Regions from separate parts of the Patulibacter ginsengiterrae genome, predicted to be linked through region 3. Evidence: riboswitches for the same ligand, from Rfam matches in the RefSeq annotation. Region 3 holds a riboswitch; each other region holds the start of a gene.
What was found. A riboswitch is a leader RNA that binds a small molecule or an ion and turns the genes downstream of it on or off. The one in region 3 is predicted to bind cyclic di-AMP.

Region 1: another riboswitch for cyclic di-AMP. It lies ahead of ACVUH9_RS11435 (transglycosylase family protein); the one in region 3 lies ahead of ACVUH9_RS07820 (peptidoglycan endopeptidase).
Region 2: another riboswitch for cyclic di-AMP. It lies ahead of ACVUH9_RS04965 (NlpC/P60 family protein); the one in region 3 lies ahead of ACVUH9_RS07820 (peptidoglycan endopeptidase).

Annotation. Positions count from the first base shown of each region.
Region 1 covers NZ_JBWDOG010000006.1:242,109-248,599, reverse strand. The annotation lists gene ACVUH9_RS11445 (acetyl-CoA C-acyltransferase) at 1-765, shown strand, start outside; gene ACVUH9_RS11440 (HAD family hydrolase) at 1,141-1,986, shown strand; cyclic di-AMP (ydaO/yuaA leader) riboswitch at 2,144-2,304, shown strand; gene ACVUH9_RS11435 (transglycosylase family protein) at 2,312-2,986, shown strand; gene ACVUH9_RS11430 (MarR family winged helix-turn-helix transcriptional regulator) at 3,048-3,554, shown strand; gene ACVUH9_RS11425 (biotin transporter BioY) at 3,664-4,263, shown strand; gene ACVUH9_RS11420 (electron transfer flavoprotein subunit beta/FixA family protein) at 4,633-5,427, shown strand; gene ACVUH9_RS11415 (electron transfer flavoprotein subunit alpha/FixB family protein) at 5,427-6,398, shown strand; gene ACVUH9_RS11410 (electron transfer flavoprotein-ubiquinone oxidoreductase) at 6,404-6,491, shown strand, end outside.
Region 2 covers NZ_JBWDOG010000002.1:327,285-333,775, forward strand. The annotation lists gene ACVUH9_RS04950 (MFS transporter) at 1-320, opposite strand, end outside; gene ACVUH9_RS04955 (DUF3159 domain-containing protein) at 431-1,279, shown strand; gene ACVUH9_RS04960 (amidohydrolase family protein) at 1,301-2,449, opposite strand; cyclic di-AMP (ydaO/yuaA leader) riboswitch at 2,629-2,773, shown strand; gene ACVUH9_RS04965 (NlpC/P60 family protein) at 2,785-3,600, shown strand; gene ACVUH9_RS04970 (acyl-CoA dehydrogenase family protein) at 3,774-5,789, shown strand; gene ACVUH9_RS04975 (ATP-binding protein) at 5,995-6,491, shown strand, end outside.
Region 3 covers NZ_JBWDOG010000003.1:279,236-285,726, forward strand. The annotation lists gene ACVUH9_RS07805 (hypothetical protein) at 185-1,273, opposite strand; gene ACVUH9_RS07810 (hypothetical protein) at 1,406-1,684, opposite strand; gene ACVUH9_RS07815 (cell wall-binding repeat-containing protein) at 1,681-3,000, opposite strand; cyclic di-AMP (ydaO/yuaA leader) riboswitch at 3,134-3,283, shown strand; gene ACVUH9_RS07820 (peptidoglycan endopeptidase) at 3,471-3,944, shown strand; gene ACVUH9_RS07825 (PspA/IM30 family protein) at 4,132-4,899, shown strand; gene pspAA (PspA-associated protein PspAA) at 4,896-5,186, shown strand; gene pspAB (PspA-associated protein PspAB) at 5,331-5,918, opposite strand; gene htpX (zinc metalloprotease HtpX) at 6,052-6,491, opposite strand, start outside.

The DNA.
Region 1 (6,491 bases), on a different contig from region 3:
GGCAAGACGCTCGACTCGATGGTCCTCGACGGGCTCACGAACTCGTTCACGCACCGCCAGATGTTCGACGAGACGACCGAGGTCGCCGACGCGCACGGCTGGTCCCGCGAGGAGCTCGACCGCTGGGCGCTGCGCTCGCACGAGAACGCGCTGGCCGCGATCGACGCCGGCCGGCTCGGCGACGAGATCGTCCCGGTGACGATCAAGGGCCGCAAGGGCGACACCGTCGTCGACACCGACGAGGGTCCCCGTCGCGGCTCCTCGATCGAGGCGCTCGCCAAGCTCCCGGGCCTGGTCAAGGGCGGCAGCCACACGGCCGGCAACTCGCCGGGCGTCAACGACGGCGGCGGCGCACTGGTGCTGTCCTCGGACGTCTGGGCGGAGCAGAACGGCAAGCAGGTCCTGGGCGAGATCGTCTCGTTCGGCCAGGCCGCGGGCGAGTTCCCGAACCTCCTGACGACCCCGGGCAAGGCCTCGGCGATCGCGCTCGAGAAGGCCGGCCTGAAGGCCTCCGACGTCGACCTCTGGGAGATCAACGAGGCGTTCGCGTCGGTCGCGCTGAACACGATCAAGGACCTCGGGATCGACGAGGACCGCGTCAACGTCAACGGCGGGGCGATCGCCCTCGGTCACCCGCTCGGCGCGTCCGGCGCCCGGATCATCGGTTCGATCCTGCTGGAGCTGCGTCGTCGCGGCGGCGGCTACGGCATCGCCACCGCGTGCTCCGGCACCGGCCAGGGCGACGCCATCCTGATCAAGGTCTAAGCGGTCGCGTCTGCGGCGGCCGTATGCCGTCGCATCTCGGCCCGCGTGGGCCTCGGCAGGCCTAGCGGCCAGCTCTCGGGCCCACGCGAGCCGACCTGCTCGGCCTACGACCACCTCAGACGCAACCGCTGCGGTTGGTCTGCGGCGGCCGTGGACGCGGCGCATCTCGGCACGCACGGGGCTCGGCAGGAGTGGCGTCCAGCTCTCGGGGTGGGCGGGCCGGTCTCCCGACCTGCTCGGCCTACGACCACCTCAGACGCAACCGCTGCGGTTGGTTCGAGCTGAGACGCCGCCCGCGGCCCCCGCAGCCGTGGGTGAGCCGTTGTTCGCAGCGTGTTCACGTCGGGTGAAGGGTTGCTCGCTACCCTCCCTCGCGTGTCCGCCGATCCGACGCCAGAGTCCGCTACGCCGACCGAGCCGGTGGCCGCGGACGAGCCGAGCGGCCTGCGGGCCGCGGCCTTCTTCGACCTCGACAAGACCCTGGTCGCGGGCTCGTCGGGCTTCTACTGGGCTCGCGCGGCGGCCGCCTACGGGCTGATCTCGCGCCGACGGCTGGCCGCCGACGGCTGGGAGAACCTCAAGTTCCGGCTGCGCGGCTCGACCGACGACAGCACCCGCCGGGTCTGGGAGCGGGTCGGCGAGTTCATCGCCGGCCAGCGCGTCCGCGACTTCGAGCGGCTGTCGCCGCGGGTCCTCGCCGGGCTGCTGCCGCGGCTCTACCCGGAGATGCTGGCGATCGCCTGGGAGCACCAGGACGAGGGCCGGCCGATCTACATCGTCACCGCCTCGGCGCAGGACACTGCCGAGATGATCGCCCACGTCCTCTACTTCGACGGCGGCGTCGGCGCCCCGCTCGAGACCCGTGACGGCCGCTACACCGGCCGGCTGGCGGGGCCGATGACCTACCGCGAGGGCAAGGTCGAGGCGATCCGGGCGCTGGCCGAGCGCGACGGCCTCGACCTCGAGGCCTCGTGGGGGTACTCGGACAGCGAGTCCGACCTGCCGATGCTGCGTGCCGTCGGGCATCCGGTCGCGGTCAACCCGGACAAGCCGCTCGCCCGCGTCGCCAAGCAGGAGGGCTGGGAGGTCATCCGCCTGGAGCGGCTGACCTCGCACCTCAAGACCGGCGTCGCGCTGGCCGCGGTCGCCGCGCTCGGCGGGCTCGGTCGGGCCGCCGCCGCGGGCCGGCCGGTCGGTGGCGTCGGACGTCGCCGCGGCTGATCCCGGGGCCGCCGATCGCGCGGCGCGGCGCGTCCGACGGTCGGCCGATCCCGGTGGGTTCACGGCCCATCCTTCGCCGGTTCGCGGCGAGCCGGGAAGTAGACGCGGTAGAGCTGGCGCGGCGCCGCTCGCCGCGGCTTCGCTAGGATTCCGGTCTCCATAACCCATGCCGAGTTCCCACCGCACGTCGGTGGGGAGCGGGGGACCCACTGATCGCCGTCACGGCGATCCGGGGCGAATCGCCGGAATCTCCGGTGTAGCGCACGTCTCAGAGCGCGAGCCCGTCAGCTAACCCCGTAGGCGCTAGAGACGAAGGACGTACCCCGTGAGTCACTCTCGCGAACCGGACGCCACGCTTGCGTGGCGTCGCAGCCTGCGGGCGTCGCAGGCCCGCCGTACCGCCGCCGCCAGCACCCGTCGCTGGAGCCGTCGCCGCCGTGTCACCGTGACCACGATGGTCGTCGCCGCACTGGGCTTCGGCGGCGTGGCCACCGCCCAGTCGACCTCCGGTGGCGGCTCGGGTGGCGGTGCGGCCCAGACCCAGACGAGCAGCGCCTCGGTCCAGGCCGTCCAGACGAAGCTCGGCGTGCCGGCCGACGGCGTCGTCGGCCCGCAGACCCGCAAGGCGCTGCGCGGCTTCCAGCGCTCCGCCGGGATCGGCGTCGACGGCGTGATCGGGCCGGAGACGCTCGGTGCGATGGGCCTGAAGGTCGGTGCCCAGGCCAGCGACCGCTCGGTCGCCCGCAAGGCGTCCTCGGCCGCCGGCTCCTCGGTCAGCCCGACCCTGGCCAAGATCGCCCGGTGCGAGTCCGGGGGCGACCCGACCGCGATCTCGTCGAACGGGACGTACCGCGGCAAGTACCAGTTCGATCGCCAGACCTGGCGCGCCAACGGCGGCAGCGGCGATCCCGCCGCGGCCTCGGAGGCGACCCAGGACCGGATCGCCGCCCGGTTGCTCGCCGCCCGGGGCACCGCCCCGTGGCCGGTCTGCGGCCGCTGAGGCGACTGCGTGACACGCTCCGGCCGGGCTCCCGGCCGGAGCGTGTGACAGCCTTGGGACGGTGACGAGCCCCCTGCGCATCGACCCGATCGCCGAGGCGCGCCGGCACTGGACGGACCGTTGGGGACCGGAGCCCGCGCGTCCGATGGCGGCGGTCACGTCGATCATGCGCGTCCAGCAGATCCTGCTCGCGCAGCTCAACGCGTTGCTGCGTCCGCACGGCCTGACCTTCCCGCGCTACGAGGCGCTGATGCTGCTCTCGTTCACCCGCGGCGGCGCGCTCCCGCTCGGCAAGATCGGCGAGCGGCTCCAGGTCCACCGGACCAGCGTCACCAACATCGTCGACAAGCTCGAGCAGGACGGCTTCGTCCGGCGCGTGCCGCACGCCTCCGACCGCCGCGCGACGCTGGCGGAGATCACCGACCGAGGGCGGCAGGTCGCCGAGGCGGCCACCCTCGAGATGAACGCGTTCGGGTTCGGGTTCGAGGCGCTGGAGCCGGACGAGCAGGAGCGGCTGACCGCCCTGCTGGAGGCGGTTCGGCGGGCCGAAGGCGACTTCGTCGGCTGAGCCGGTGAGTCTGGTCGTGGCCCCCCGGCCGGCGGGGACCGCGCCGGCAGCACCGCGTTCCGGGGGCCTGGTGCGCAATAGTCCCCGGCTCCACGTCAAGGAGCTGTAGATGAGCACAGTCACTGCCCCGGGAGCGGCCGCCGCCCCCCGTCTTGTCCTCGCCGACGTTCTTCCGGGAGCGCGCGTCCGCGACGCGGTCCTCGTCATGTTCGGTGCGCTGTTCACCGGTCTGATGGCGCAGATCGTGATCCCGATGACGCCAGTCCCGATGACCGGCCAGACGCTCGCCGTCGGCCTCGTCGGCGCGACGCTCGGCTTCCGCCGTGGCGTGCTGTCGATGCTGCTCTACGTTGCGCTCGGCTTCGTCCTGCCGGTCTACGCCGAAGGCGCGTCGGGCATCCACCACCTCTGGGGCGCCAGCGGCGGCTACATCGTCGGCTTCGTGCTCGCGACCGCGGCGATCGGCTGGATGGCCGAGCGTGGCGCCGACCGCAAGATCGCCTACGCGTTCCTGGCCTTCGTCGTCGCCCAGCTGCTGGTCTTCGTGCCGGGCCTGATCGTCCTGAAGGCGGTCAGCGGCATGGATTGGTCGAACACGATCCACTACGGCTTCACGATCTTCATCCTCGGTGGCCTCGCGAAGGCCGTCGTCGGTGGCCTCGCGATGCCGTCGGCCTGGCGGCTCGTCCGCCGCTACGAGAAGCACTAGCACCCGGCTGACGGTCGGCTTCGGCCGGCCGTCGGTCGCCGTCGCCCTCCGGCGACGAACCCGTAGGCCGGTCTGTCCGGACCTGCATCGACCACCGTGCGCGAGTGCTCGATGGAGGGATAGGATCGCGCGGTACGCGTGCTCGGAGAGGCGTCGCAGCCGGTCTGGCGCCTCCCGGCGCACAGGCCGGAAACGGCCTTCCCGGCAGGGTTCGAGCGCGCGGCGCAGCTGGCCGTACCCACCCTGCCGAAGCCACGGAAGCTACCGTCGGTTGGAAGTCGTATCCTTGGGGCGGCAACGTCCGATTGACTCGTCAGTCAACCGCGCTACACTCCCGTCCGCCCGTTTGCCCCCCGAGGAGGCTCACAAGTGACAAAGATCGTCGTCCTGGTGAAAGAGGTCCCGGACGCGGCCGTTCAGAAGCATGTCGATCCCGCTACCGGTCGTCTGGACCGTAGTGGCGAGAAGACGCTGAACCCGTTCGATACCCATGCGATCGAGGCCGCGCTGCAGCTCAAGGAGAGCGGCGCGCTGCCCGTCGAAGAGGTCGTGGCCATCACGGTCGGCCCGTCCGGTGCGGAGAAGGCTCTGCACAAGGCCGTCTCGCTCGGCGCGGATCGCTCGATCCACCTGACCGACGACGCGCTCGCCGGCTCCGACGTGGTCGCGACCGGCTACGCGCTGGCCGAGCTCGTCAAGCGCGAGAACCCGGACCTGGTCCTGCTGGGCCAGCAGTCCGACGACGGCCAGTCCTACGCCGTCGGCGCGGTCGTCGCCGAGAACCTCGGTTGGCCCGGGCTGACCCAGGTCATCAAGCTCGACGTCGACGGCGACACGCTGACCTGCGAGCGCCAGGCCGAGTACGGCTACGACACCGTCAAGGTCACGCTGCCGGCCGTCATCTCCGTCGGTGACGCGATCAACGAGCCGCGCTACCCGTCGCTGAAGGCGATCATGGGCGCGAAGAAGAAGCCGCTCGAGTCGCTGTCGGTCGCCGACGCCGGGATCGACGCGTCGAAGGTCGGCGCCGAGGGCTCGCAGGCCGTCTGGCAGTCGAGCAAGCAGCCGCCGGCGAAGGCCGCCGGCGAGATCATTGAGGACGGCGACACCGCGGAGACGGTCGAGAAGATCGTCACGTGGCTCGACGATAGGAAGCTGATCTGATGAGCAACATCCTGGTCTACGCGCTGCATCACGACGGCGCGATCAACAAGAACTCGCTGGGCGCGATCTCGACGGCGTCGAAGCTCGCCGCCGAGCTCGGTGGCGAGGCGCACGTCGTCCTCGTCGGCGACGACATCTCCGACGCCGTTGCCGGCTCGGTCGGCCGCTACGGCGCGACCAAGGCGCTGCGCGTCAACGCCCCGGCGGGCGTCGCCCAGCCGGTCGTCGACGCGGTGGCCAAGATCGCCACCGACGGCGCCTACGGCTACGCGATCTTCGGCGGCGGCCTGCTCGGCTTCGAGGCCGGCGCCGGTGTCGCCGCGCGCCTCGGCGGCGGCATCGCGGTCGAGATCACCGGTCTCCGGGTCGACGGCGGCGCGCTCGTCGCCGAGCGTCCGATCCTCGGCGACAGCGAGATCTCCGAGATCAAGTTCAAGGGCTTCGGCGTCGTCGTCGGGCGCCTGAACGCGTTCGAGGTCGCCGAGTCCGGTTCGGACGTCGCGGTCGAGGATGTCACGGTCGACCTCTCCGACGCGTCGGGCAAGATCTCGATCGTCACGCGTGGCGAGCAGCGCGGTGCTGACGTCAACATCGAGGACGCCAAGATCCTGATCACCGGTGGCCGCGGCCTCGGTTCGCCCGAGAACTTCTCGGTCGCCGAGGACCTCGCGGGCGCGTTCGGGAGCACGGCCGCGGTCGCCGCGACCCGTGCCGCCGTCGACGCCGGCTGGTTCCCCTACGCCGGGCAGATCGGTCAGACGGGCAAGACCGTCGCGCCGAAGCTGTACCTCGGGCTGGGCGTCTCCGGCGCCATCCAGCACAAGGTCGGCATGCAGAGCGCCGAGAACATCGTCGCCATCAACAAGGACTCCAACGCCCCGATCTTCGAGTTCGCGGATCTCGGCGTCGTTGGTGACCTGCACGCGATCGTCCCGGCGCTGACCGAGGCGATCAAGGCCAAGAAGGGCTGATCGGCATGGCTGCCACTGACAACAACGGCGTCGCTCCGGCGCAGTTCCCGCCCCCGGTCGACGTCGTCGGGGAGTTCGTCGCTGCGCCGACGG
Region 2 (6,491 bases), on a different contig from region 3:
CCGAAGATCATCATCTCGATCGAGGACGAGAGGGCGGAGATCACGGTCCCGATCCCGAGCGCGACCAGCACCCCGAGCAGGACCCGCTCCTTGCCGTGGATGTCGCCGAGCCGCCCGAGGATCGGCGTGGTCACCGAGGCGCTGAGCAGGAAGCCGGTCAGGATCCAGCTGACCGAGCTGGGGGAGCCCCCGGTCGCATGCTGGATGTCCGGGAGGGCTGGTGCCACCAGTGACTGGAGCAGGGAGTAGGCGAGGGCACCGAGCGAGAGGACGGCCAGCGTGAGGTTGGGGTGGGAACGCCGGGCGGTCGTGGTCTTCATGCGACAAGCAATCTTATTCGGGTGGTCGAGCGGCGCCCGGGACCGCAACGGCCGGCACGCTCCGAGAAGTATGCAGAGCGACCGCTTCCGGCCCGGTACGCTGGGGCTTCGTGCCCGAGTCCGTGTCCGACCCCTCCGCTTCCACCTCCGACGGGCCGCAGCCCGCGCCGCAGGCCGCGCCCGACGCCGACGCGGGAGCCACCGCTGCCGAAAGCGGAGCCGGGACCTCGCCGTCGGCCGACCGTGACTCCGCCGCAGGGCAGGCGGGCGACGAGGCCGGCGCATCGGCGACCCGGGCCGACGAGATCAAGGTCGAGAAGCCGAACCAGTCGCCGCCGCCGTCGCTGACCGACGCGATCGGCGGGCCGCTCGGCGTGGCCGAGTCGGCCGTGCCCGCCGCGCTCTTCGTCGCGGTCTACACCGCCGCCGGCCAGGACACCAACCTCGCCGCGATCGTGGCGGTTGCCGTCGGCGCGGTGCTGACGGTGGCGCGACTGATCCGGGGGCAGACCGTCCAGTTCGCGCTCTCCGGCCTCGCCGGGATCGCGTTGGCCGGGTTCGTCGTCTCGCGCACGGGCAAGGCCGAGGACTTCTTCCTGCCCGGCCTGCTGCTGAACCTCGCCTACGCGACCGCGTACCTCGTCTCGATCCTGATTCGCTGGCCGCTGATCGGGGTGGCGATCAGCGCGATCAGCAGCCAAGGGATGGGGTGGCGCAAGGACCCGCAGCTGATGAAGGTCTACACGCGGGCGAGCTGGATCTGGGTCGGCCTGTTCGTGATCCGGCTGGCCGTCCAACTGCCGCTCTACGCTGCCGGCGCGCTGGTCGCGCTGGGCGTGGCCAAGGTCGCGATGGGGATCCCGCTCTTCGCGCTCGGCCTCTGGCTGACCTGGCTGGTGGTCGGCCGGGACGCGCTGACCCAGCGCGGAGACGACGGCGACGGCGCCACCGCGACCTGAGCGAGCCGGTCGACGCCGGGCTCAGTCCGGGAACGTGACCTCGGGCGTGCCCGCGGTCGGGGTCGCCGCGATGAAGCCCGCGGCGAGCACGGTGCCGAGCGCGTCGAGCGCGTCGGTGGCGCCGTCGGCGAGCTGCTTCTGGGCCCGCTCCAGCAGCAGGTCGGCGAAGCAGAGCAGCCGCCCCTCGTCGCCCTCGGGGTCGGCGGTCTGGCAGCCGCAGCGGGCGAGCGCGATCGGCTCGGTCGGGTCGCTCTCGCGGAAGGCCAGCTGGATCGCCGCCGCGGCGTAGGAGGCGACCCGCTCGGCGGCGATCAGTCGCGGCCCGAGCGCGGCCGGGCCGGGAGCGGGGCCGAGGTCGACCGGATCCTCACCGGCGAGGATCCGCCCGAGCTGTCCGCCGGCCATCTCGCGGACGACGTCCCGTTCCAGCCCGACCGCCGCCGCCGAGCGCAGGAACGCGAAGCCGCTGAACATCCCCGGCCCGTAGGGCATGTCGCTGGCGTAGAGGATCCGCGCCGGCGGAACGGTCGAGAACAGCTGGAGCAGGTCCGACGGGTGCCACCAGGAGGTGTCGAAGAAGAGGTTCGGCAGGCGCCCGGCCGGCTCCGCGAGGGTGCCGAGATCGCTGACCCCCGCGTGCGCGAGGATCAGGCGCGCCTCGGGGTAGCGCTCGGCGAGGCCGACGGCCGCGCGGCCGAGCTGCGGGATCCCCCGTCCCGCGTGGAAGAGGACCGGCAACCGGTGCTCGGCCGCGAGCGCCACGACCTGCTCGACGACCGGATGGGTCAGGGCGAACTCGTCGCTGCGCGGGTGCAGCTTGAAGCCGCGGGCGCCGGCGGCGAGGCAGCGCTCGGCCTCGGCGAACGCGTCGTCGGCGGTCGGCGAGACCCGGGCCAGGGCCACCAGCCGTCCGCCCGAGGCCGCTGCGGCCGCGATCGCGACGTCGTTGGCGTCGCGGTAGCCGTCCGGCTCGTGCATCGCGAAGGTCAGGGCCCGCTGGTGCCCGGCCGCGTCGAGTCCGGCGACGATCTCCTCGGCCGTCGCCTTCTGCCCGTCCGGATCGTTCTGCCCGATGTGGGTGTGGGCGTCGAACCACGGGGCCTCACCGAGCTCGGCGGAGGCGGCGTAGTAGAGCGCCGCGAGGTCGGCGGCGACGGGACGGAGCGGCATGATCCGGAGGCTATACGGCGACCCTGCGGAGCCCGTGGGGAACGGACGATCGACCGCCCCTGGGCGAGCGGGCTGCCGGGGCGTGCGCGCAGGCCGAGCAGCCGCCGAACGGTCGGTTGGCGCCGGGTCCGGGCCTGCAGCGAAGAGGAGCTGACGTAACCCGGCCGACGGCTCTGTTACGGTGCCCCGAGCCGAGTCGCCGGAGTCCTTTCCGGCGAACGGGGGACCCACCCAGTTCTGGGGCTAATCCACGAAGTCGGTGGAAGCGCTGCTCTTTCTGCGCTCGCCCGTCAGCTAACCCCGTAGGCCGACGAAAGAGTACGAGCACAGTGAGATTGACGACACGGGGCGCCGCGCTGGCGCTGATCCTGGCCTTGGGCGGCGTTTCGACCGCCTCCGCCGACGACACGACCGGTGGCACGACGGTCACCGCCCCGGACGCGGCCGTCACCGCGCCCGACCCGGGCACCGCGACGCCCGACGTGGCCGCGCCTGATGCGCCCGCCGCGCCGACGACCACCGCGGTCTCGGCCACGCGCGCGGTCAGCCTGACCCGGACCCAGACCAAGCAGGTCCAGCGCAAGGTCCGCGTTCGCGCCGACGGTGCGCTCGGCGCACGGACCCGCGTCGCCCTGCGCCGGTACCAGACGCAGAAGAAGCTGACCAAGACCGGCCGGCCGAACCTCGAGACGCTGAAGACGATGAAGCTGTCGTTCGTCGCGGCCGTCGAGCAGAAGCTCGCCGGAGCCTCGGCCCGCAGCGCCACCGGCACGGCCACCCCGGCCGCGCTCGCCGCCGCCGTCGCCGGTGCCAACGGCCAGATCGGCGTGCCGTACCGCTCGGCCGGCACGACCCCGAGCGGCTTCGACTGCTCCGGCCTGATGGTCTACATCTACAAGCAGGCCGGCATCAACCTGCCGCGCACGAGCTTCGAGCAGTACAAGGAGGGGACCGCCGTCGCCCAGGCCGAGATCCAGGCCGGCGACCTCGTCTTCTTCTCGACCGCCGGCAGCGGCGCGTCCCACGTCGGGATCGCGACCAGCGCGACCACGGTCATCTCCGCCACGACCCGTGGCGTGATGGAGCACCAGATCAACGACAGCTACTGGGGCGCGAACTACGTCGGCGCCCGCCGGATCGCCACCAGCTGATCCGCCGCGGCCTCGCCGCGACTGCCGTATAGGTTCGAGACGGGCCGTCCTCCGGGGCGGCCCGTCGTCGTTCCGGGACGTTCGGGTCACGGTCGGGGGTCGTCTTCGGCGGCCAGACGCGCTACCGTTGGGCATGTTGACTGACTAGTCAATCCATCCCAGGAGCGACCACCGTGACGACCGAACCGACCAGCGCCGAATCCCGCAAGTTCGCCGAAGAGGCCCGTGAGACCGAGTGGAAGCTGCCCAGCTTCGGCAAGGAGCTCTACCTCGGTGACTTCCGCTTCGACCTGATCAACCCGCTGCCCGCCGACGACGCGGAGAAGGCGGCCAAGGGCGAGGTCTTCCTCGCCAAGCTCAAGACCTTCCTCGAGACGAAGGTCGACCACCTCCGGATCGAGCGCGACGCGAAGATCCCCGACGAGGTCATCGCCGGCTTCAAGGAGCTCGGCGCCTTCGGCATGAAGGTCCCGACCAAGTACGGCGGCCTCGGGCTCTCGCAGGTGGACTACAACCGCGCGCTGGCGATGGTCGGCACCTGGCACGGCTCGCTCGGCGCGCTGCTGTCCGCCCACCAGTCGATCGGCGTCGCCGAGCCGCTGATGCTGTTCGGCTCCGAGGAGCAGAAGCAGAAGTGGCTCCCGAAGGTGGCCAAGGACCACATCTCCGCCTTCCTCCTGACCGAGCCCGACGTCGGCTCCGACCCGGCCCGCGTGGCCGCGGCGGCGATCCCGACCGAGGACGGCAGCGGCTACCGGATCACCGGCCGCAAGCTCTGGGCGACCAACGGCGCGATCGCCGACATCGTCGTGATCATGGCCAAGATCCCCAAGAGCGAGGGTCACCGTGGCGGCGTCTCCGCCTTCGTCCTGGAGTACGACTCCGAGGGCGTCAGCGTCGAGCACCGCAACCAGTTCATGGGCCTGAAGGGGATCGAGAACTCGGTCACCCTGCTGGAGGACGTCTTCGTCCCCAAGGAGAACCTGATCGGCAAGGAGGGCCAGGGCCTGAAGATCGCCCTCTCGACCCTCAACACCGGCCGCCTCGCCCTGCCCGCGATCTGCGCCGGCACGGCCAAGTGGGCCGCCCGCGTCGCCCGCGAGTTCGCCACCGAGCGCGTCCAGTGGGGCAAGCCGGTCGGCCAGCACGACCCGGTCGCCCAGAAGGTCGCCTTCATCACCGCCACCGCCTTCGGGCTCGAGGCGCTGGTCGACGTGACCGGTCGCCTCGCCGACTCGAAGCGCTCCGACATCCGGATCGAGGCCGCGGTCGCCAAGCTCGTCGGCTCCGAGCTCGGCTGGAAGGTCACCGACGAGCTGGTCCAGATCCGCGGCGGTCGCGGCTACGAGACCGCCGAGTCGCTGCAGGCCCGCGGCGAGCGTCCGGTGCCCGTCGAGCGCGCTCTGCGCGACATGCGGATCAACCGGATCTTCGAGGGCTCGACGGAGATCATGCACCTGCAGATCGCCCGTGAGGCCGTCGACCAGCACCTGCAGATCGCCGGCGAGCTGATCGAGGGTGACGGTGGGCTCTCCGAGAAGGCCAAGTTGGCCGTCGGCGCCGGCAAGTTCTACGCGAAGTGGTTCCCGACCCTGACCCACGGCGAGGGCCAGAACCCGCGCTCCTACGAGGAGCACGGCCCGCTCGCGACGCACCTGCGGTTCGTCGAGCGGAACTCGCGCAAGCTGGCGCGGACGACGTTCTACGCGATGGGCCGGTACGGCGCCAAGCTCGAGCAGAAGGGCGCCGTGCTCGGCCGGATCGTCGACATCGGCGCCGAGCTGTTCTCGATCGCCGCCGCCGTGACCTACGCCGACGCGCAGATCAAGGCGCATCCCGAGCGCCGGCAGGAGATCGAGGAGCTGGCCGGGCTCTTCTGCCTCCAGGCCCGTCGCCGCGCGAAGGACCTCTTCGCCGAGCTGCGCGCGAACGAGGACGACGCCAACTTCGAGCTGGCGCAGAAGGTCCTGGGCGGCCGCTACTCCTGGATCGAGGAGGGCATCCCGTACGCCGACGAGGACCGGGCCCTGTTCGGCGACGACTACCGCCAGCCGGCGGTCGGCGCGGCGAAGAAGCCGGCGCCGGCACCGGCCGCGCCCAAGGCCGCCGAGCCGAAGAAGGCCGCTGAGGGGAAGACGGCCACCGAGCCGAAGGCGAAGGCCGAGAAGAAGGCCTCCAAGGTCAACTGAGCGCAGGTCCCGGCGCCCGGCACGCCCGGGCGCCGGGACCGGATCGACGCCGGGTCCTTCCGCGAGCCGATGGAGCGGGCCGGATCGTTGATGGCCCGCTCCATCGGGTCGGGAAGCGGCGTGGGGCATCGGCGCGACGAGGTCTGCCTGCGTACGGCGGAGACCCGGCGTGATCTGGCGCGTTGGCGTTCTCTAGGATCGGCGCATGGACGCCGACCCATCGGTCCTGCTCGAGCGCGAGAGCGAGCGTGCCGCGCTCACGAAGCTGCTCGATCGTGCTCGGTCGGGGCACGGCGGCCTGGCGCTGGTCGTCGGGCCGGCCGGCATCGGCAAGACCACGCTGCTGCGCGACGCGCGCGACGCGGCCGGCGAACGGGGACTGCGCGTGCTCCACGCCCGCGGCGGAGTGCTCGAGCAGGATGTCGAGTACGGGCTCATGCGACGGCTGGTCGAGCGTCCACTGCTCGGCGCCGAGGCGGGCGAGCGCGAGGCACTGCTCCGGGGTCCGGCGGCCTCGGCCGCACGGCTCCTCGCGCTGGCCGATCCGGCCGCGGACGCCGGCCCGCTGCACGACCCGACGCCGGAGCTCCTCCACGGCCTCGGCTGGCTCTTCGCCAACCTCGCGGCGAGCGACCCGCTGCTGGTGGTGCTCGACGACGCGCACTGGGCCGACGTCGCCTCGCTGCGCGCGGTCGCGCACCT
Region 3 (6,491 bases):
TTCCAGGTTCGCTGACGGAAGAATGGGGGAAAAGTGGCAGCCTACTGGGAGTCGGAAGCGACGCGTTGCGCCACTCCCACTGCCCGTGGAGGCCACCTTGGCGGGTCCCCGCCGCCTACGGCGGGAGCCCTCCAGGAGCGCCGACGATCCCCTGCGTCGGCGTCCGTCTTGATGATGCCGTGACTCAGCCGTCGGCGCCGAGCCGGAACCCGTTCGCGGCGGGGACCAGCGTCAACGGCGACGCCGGGAGCTCGTGGGGCAGCTCGGCGTCGTTGAAGACCGTCGGAGCGAGGTCGTTCGGGCCGTCGGGATGGAACAGGGCCGCCAGCAGCTGGGCCTGGCCGCGGCCGGCGCCGAGCTCGGTCTGGCCCCCGGAGTAGACGCCGATGCCGCGGGCGGCACAGGCCTCGTAGACGGCCGAGAGCTCGCGCAGGCAGCCGACGCGCGACGGCTTGACGTTGACGATGACCGGGGTGAACGGCAGCTGATCGAGGTCGGCGGCGCTCTGGAGCGGGACGTCCCAGGTCAGGCGAGCGGCGTGCTCGCGAAGCACCGGCTCGGTCTCCGGGGTCACGCCCGGATCCTCGAAGAGGGCGTCGGGCAGGCCCTCCAGGAGCAGCCGGTAGGTCGCGGCGTCGACCGGGGTGTCGACCGTGGTGCCGTGGTACCAGCCCTTGAGGTCGACGGTCGCGACGGCGTCGTCGCCGGCGAGCGCGGCGACGGCATCGGCGTCCCAGGCGGTGCCGAGATCGAGCTTCATGCGGAGGCCGGGCGAGCGCTTCCGCAGGTCGGCGATCACCGTCGGGTCGGGCGGGTCGCCGACGGCGCGGCTGGAGACGAACGTCATCGGCGCGACCGGTCGGGCGGCCAACTCGGCCAGCGAGCGGCCGGCCTGCCGGAGGGCGAGGTCGAGGGCGGCCGACTCGAAGGCCCAGCGCCGGTAGCGCTCGTAGACCTCGTGCTCGGGCGGGGAGGGGAACAGGCTGACCTCGTCGAGGCGCTTCGCGAGGCTGGCGAGCGTCCAGCCGCCCCGCAGGTCGACGAGGCCGTCCCAGGCCTGGAAGAGCGGGTGGGCGTCGGCGTCGTAGGTGACGTCCTCGCCGACGCCGTCATGGCCGGCGCCGGAGAGGCGGACGAGGGTCGAACGGCGCAGGAAGGCGGCCGTCTGGCGCTCGAGTGGCTCACGGCCGACCGCGTCGATCTGGACCGGCAGGTCCTGGACGACCGACCACAGCGCCGGCCCGGCGACGGGAGGGGCAACGGAGATGGTCATGGTGCCTCGCGGGGATCGGGGAGGGTCACCGGGCCATCGTCGCTGCTGGTCCGGTCGGACACCAGCGCTGGTGTCCGGCTCCCGGGCGCGGCGAGGGCGCTCGGGTGGGCCAGGGCCCACCCGAGCGCGGGGTCACTTCGGCAGGGCCGTCGACGGCAGTCCGGGCATGCCGGGCTGGGCCGGGGTCCCGCGGACCTCGCCGCTGCGCCCGAGCTCGGTCAGGCGGATGATCTCGCTCTCACCGATCCGGCGCGCGGGATGGTCGGCGGGCAGGTCCGCGATCAGCCGGGCGACGCGGTTGCGGATCTGCTGCGCGAAGTGCGGCGTCGCGGCGCCGGTCAGCTCGCGGATGTCGTCGATCGTGACCGCGGCACCGAGGTTGCGGTGGTCGGGGCGTTCGGCTTCGCTCATGGGGTCTTCTTCGTCTCGGACTTCGGGGGAGGGGTGGGCGCCGACGTGGTGCCCGTGGTCCGGGTGCCGGTCGTCGTGGTCCCGGTCTTCGGCGCGGGCGTCGCGCCGGTCGTCGTTGCGGGGTTCGGGGCCGTCGTCGCGCCGCGGACGGGGACGATCTCCATCAGCGCGTCGAGCTGCGACTGGACCGCGACGTCGATCGCGCCGACGTCACCGGTCAGCCAGCCGCGGTTGTACACGCCGCGAGCAGGGTCGTTCTGGTAGCCGGGCTGGACGTCGAGCAGGTACTGGCGGACGGGCTCGGGCAGCTTGCTGGCGCTGTCGAGCAGCAGCAGCGGGCCGTGCAGGCCGGTCGCCGACAGCGGCGCGAGGGTGATCGCGGGCAGCGGGTCGCCCGCCCGCGCGAAGGTGAAGCCGTGGCCGGGCTCGTTGACGTTCCAGCCGAACGCGCCGTCGCTGAAGCGGGCGAAGGCGATCGCGTTCTTGACCGGGTCGGGGTCGCCGATCCGGCGGACGGTCCCGTAGCGGCGCAGCTGCTTGGCGACCGCGGGGGAGATCGCGCTGTCGGGGCCGAGCACGTAGAGCTTGGCGCCGGGGTGGGTCCGCAGCTGGCGGGCGGTCGCCGGCGGGATCGCGTCCTTGGTGACGAAGGCGACCGGGTCGCCGGTCTTGGCCAGCCACGAGGCGGCGGGGACCGCGAACGCCGGCTGGTCGCCGCTGACGACGACCACCCGGTTGCTCGAGCGGCTGCGGGCGGCGGCACCGAAGCGGTCGATCGCCAGCGCGAGCTCGTAGGAGTCGGCGCCGCCGACGTCGGAGGTGCGGAGGCCGGAGGGACGGCCGACGTTGCCGATCCGGATCGCCTGGGCGCCCCCGGCGACGTCGCTGCCGACGGGGCGGAGCGCGGTCAGCGCCTCGGTCGTGGCCGCGGGCAGCTCGTTGCCGTCGCTGAACAGGATCGGGGCGCCGATCGGCGTCGCCATCAGCGAGGTCGCCGCGAGCGCCGTCCGCCAGTCGTTGCGGTCGACCAGCGTGACCACGCGGGCCTGGGTCTCGGCCGCGCCGCCCGAGTAGATGGCGCGCGCGATCCCGGCCGCAGCGTCGTCCGGGTCGTTGGTCGCGGTGCGGGTGGTGTTGCGCGTGGCGACGACCGGAAAGCCGAGGTTGGCAGCGGCCTTCGACTCGCCCTTGGGCGCGACGAACGGCGACGGTGGCTTGTCGCCGTCGCCGCCGCAACCGGTGAGGGCAACGGCCCCGGTCACCAGCGCAGCCAGCAGGACCGGGGCGCGGCGAGGACAGACCCGTTCCGTGCGCATCGGGCTGAACGCTACCCGCACGGCCCGCGGCCCGCGCCCCTCCCGCTCGCGTGCTGCTCTCCGCGGTGCGCCGATTCCCGCACGTTGCAGGATCAGGTGCAGGGCTGGGTGACACATTGCGCTGGCCCTGATACTGTGCCGCAAGCCGAATCGCCGGGGTCGTTCCCGGTGAGCGGGGGAACCACATGTTCCTTGGGGCTAATTCACCGGTCTTCCGGTGGAAGCGCTGGCTCTTTCTGCGCTAGCCCGTCAGCTAACCCCGTAGGCCGACGAAAGAGAACAGTTACGTGCGCTTCACTACTCGAGCTATGGCCTTGTCCGCGGTGCTTGCCGTCGGAATCGCCGGCACCGCGTCTGCAGCAACCCCTCGGACCGGTGGTCTGACGCCGGTCGAGCCGGCCGCTACGGCCCCCGCTGACCCCGCCGCTGCGGCTCCCGCCGCCGCTGGCGCCGTCGCGATCCCCGCCGGCATGCAGACCACCGCCGGCGTCCGCGCCAAGCGGTACAAGGGCAAGACCGTCGACGGGCGCACCGCCTACTTCGCTCGGGTCCCGCTGCAGGCCCCGGCCGCCGTTCAGACGGCCGTGATCGCTGCGAACAAGATCGTCGGCAAGCCGTACAAGTGGGGCGGCGGACACGCCCGGGTCGAGGACTCCGGCTACGACTGCTCCGGCACCATCAGCTACGCGCTGATCGGGGCCAACCTCCTCAAGACGCCGCTCTCCTCGTACGAGTTCGACGGCGAGTGGGCTGCCGCCGAGTCCGGCGTCGGCCAGTGGATCTCGGTCTACGGCAACCAGGGTCACGCCTACGCCGTGATCGCCGGTCTCCGCCTCGACACGTCGGCCGCCGCCGACACGAGCCGCCTCAAGGGCCCGCAGTGGCGCCCGAACAACCGCAAGGACGCGGCGTCGTTCGACGTCGTGCACCCGGCCGGGCTCTAACCCGCCTGTAGGGACCAACTCCGGCTCGACCCGTTCGCGGGTCGGGGACGGGGTTTCCGGCCGATTCGCTCGGTCGGGGAGGACGAGAGGGCACCGCATCGCGGTGCCCTTCGTCGTTGACGGTTGCTTGAGCCTGGATCGGTAGGCTGTGCGGGCAGTTCCCCGCACACGCCACAAGGAGGACCACATGGGTCTCGGCGGCCGCATGTCCAACACCATCAAGGCCAAGTTGTCCCGCGTTCTGGACAAGGCTGAAGACCCGGGCGAGACGCTCGACTACAGCTACCAGAAGCAGCTGGAGAACCTGCAGAACGTCAAGAAGGGCATCGCGGACATCGTTACCGCGAAGAAGCGCCTGCAGCTGCAGTCCGACAAGCAGCAGCAGGCCGTCGTCAAGCTCGACACCCAGGCCCGCCAGGCGCTCGCCGCCGGCAACGAAGAGCTGGCCCGCACGGCGCTCGAGCGCAAGACGCTGATCCAGAACGAGCTCCAGGGCCAGGACGCCCAGATCGCCGAGTTGGAGAATCAGCAGGAGACGCTGATCGCCAACGAGCAGAAGCTGCGGGTGAAGATCGAGCAGTTCCGGACCAAGAAGGAGGTCATCAAGGCGCAGTACAGCGCCGCTGAGGCCCAGGTCCGGATCTCCGAGGCCGCCAGCGGCGTCGGCGAGTCGATGGCCGAGGTCGGCATGGCGATGCAGCGCGCCACCGACAAGACCGAGAACATGCGCGCCCGTGCGGACGCGGTCGCGGAACTCGAGGCAGCCGGCACGCTCGGCGACATCGGTGAGCTCGGGAGCGGCAAGGACGACATCGACCGCCAGCTCGAGGCGCTGACCAGCGGCTCGCAGGTCGACTCCGAGCTGGAGCGGATGAAGGCCGAGCTCAGCGGCGGCACGCCGGCCGCGCAGATCGATCAGGGGTCGCCGGAGAAGGCCCAGGAGCCGGGCGCGTGATCGTCCGGATCTTCAACGACAAGCAGTATCGGCTCGACGACGCCGAACACCCCGCGCTGAACGAGATCGACGACGCGATCGTGACCGCGGTCGACGCGGGGGACGAGGCGGCCTACCGCGAGCGGTTCGCGCAGCTGCTGGCCTTCGTGCGCGAGCGCGGGGTGCCACTCGGCGACGACGAGCTGACCAGCAGCGACGTCCTGATCCCGGCCGACGACTTCAGCTTCGAGGAAGCCGGCCGCGAGTTCACGGGCGAGGGACTGGTTCCCGACCGCACCGAGGCCTGAGGTCCGGGACGCCTGAGCGTCCCGAATCGGGTACGTGGCGTGCCGGGGTCCCCGCGTCGAGCGGGGGCCCCGGGCCTGCGGACCACGTTGCCGCCGACCCGGCGGCTCGGACCGGTCTACCCGTGCCCGCGGTCCTTCGGGGGCTCAGCCGCCGAGCGGAGCGCCCCAGAGCGGGTACCAGCGGTCCATCTCGGGCTCGAGCGGCATCATCGGGGAGAGCACCGCGCGGAGCTGCAGCTCACGCTCGCGGTCGCGCTCCTTGGCCGCACCCGGAAGCGGGACGAACGGGTACCAGGTGCCGCGCTTGGCGAGGTAGACCAGGTGCAGCAGCCGTGAGGTCGGCTCCTCGCGCATCGCGAACACGGCGCAGAGCACGCGGTCGGCGTAGCCGCCGGCCTGGAGCGACTCCATCACCGAGTTGACGCCGATCACCTGATCGTCGACGTCGGAGTCCTTGAGGACCATCCAGCGGTAGCCGTAGGCGTCGTCGCGGCGCTCGATCGTGGTGCCGGTCTCCTCGCCGGTGCTCCGCAGCAGCTGCTCGACGTCGTCGGCGATCTGCGTGAAGTCGCCGGTCGCCAGTGGCTGGAAGACGATCGCCGCCTCGCCGGTGGTGACGATGTCGTGGGCCGTCTGGAGGTCGATCGCCGCGGTCGTCAGCGCGAACAGCCGGTCCGGACGGACCTGCTTGACGGTTTGCGTGCGACCGAAGAGCGTGTTCAGGAAGCCCATGGACACCGCCTTTCGTGAGATGAGATGTGCGTGGATCGCGGATGGGGAGGGGCGACGGTCGAGCCGACGCAGTGGCCCGCCACGGGTCGGATCGACCGGTGGCGCTCCCCGCCGCGAGGCGCGTGCAGCTCGCTCACGAGGTCTGGCCGGACTGGAGCTGCGCTTCGATCTGCTGGAGCGCGGCGATCCGCTTCTCGGTCGGCGGGTGCGTCGCGAAGAGCTGGCTCATCGCGCTCTTGGCCCGCGGCGGCAGGATGTAGAAGGCCTGGACGGCGCCGACCTCGCGCAGATCCTTCTCGGGGGTACGAGCGATCCCGTCGCTGATCCGGACCAGGGCCGCCGCCAGCGCGCTCGGGCGCCCGGTGACGACCGCCGCGCCGCGGTCGGCCGCGTACTCGCGGTAGCGGGAGAGGGCCCGCAGGAGCATGAAGCTGATCGCGTAGACGGCGGCCGAGACGGCGAGCACGACCAGCAGGCCGGGGCCGCTGTCGCGGTTGTCGCGGCTGCCGCCGCCGAACCAGATCGCGTTCTGCATGATCATCGCCGCCAGCGAGGCGAAGAAGCTCGCCAGCG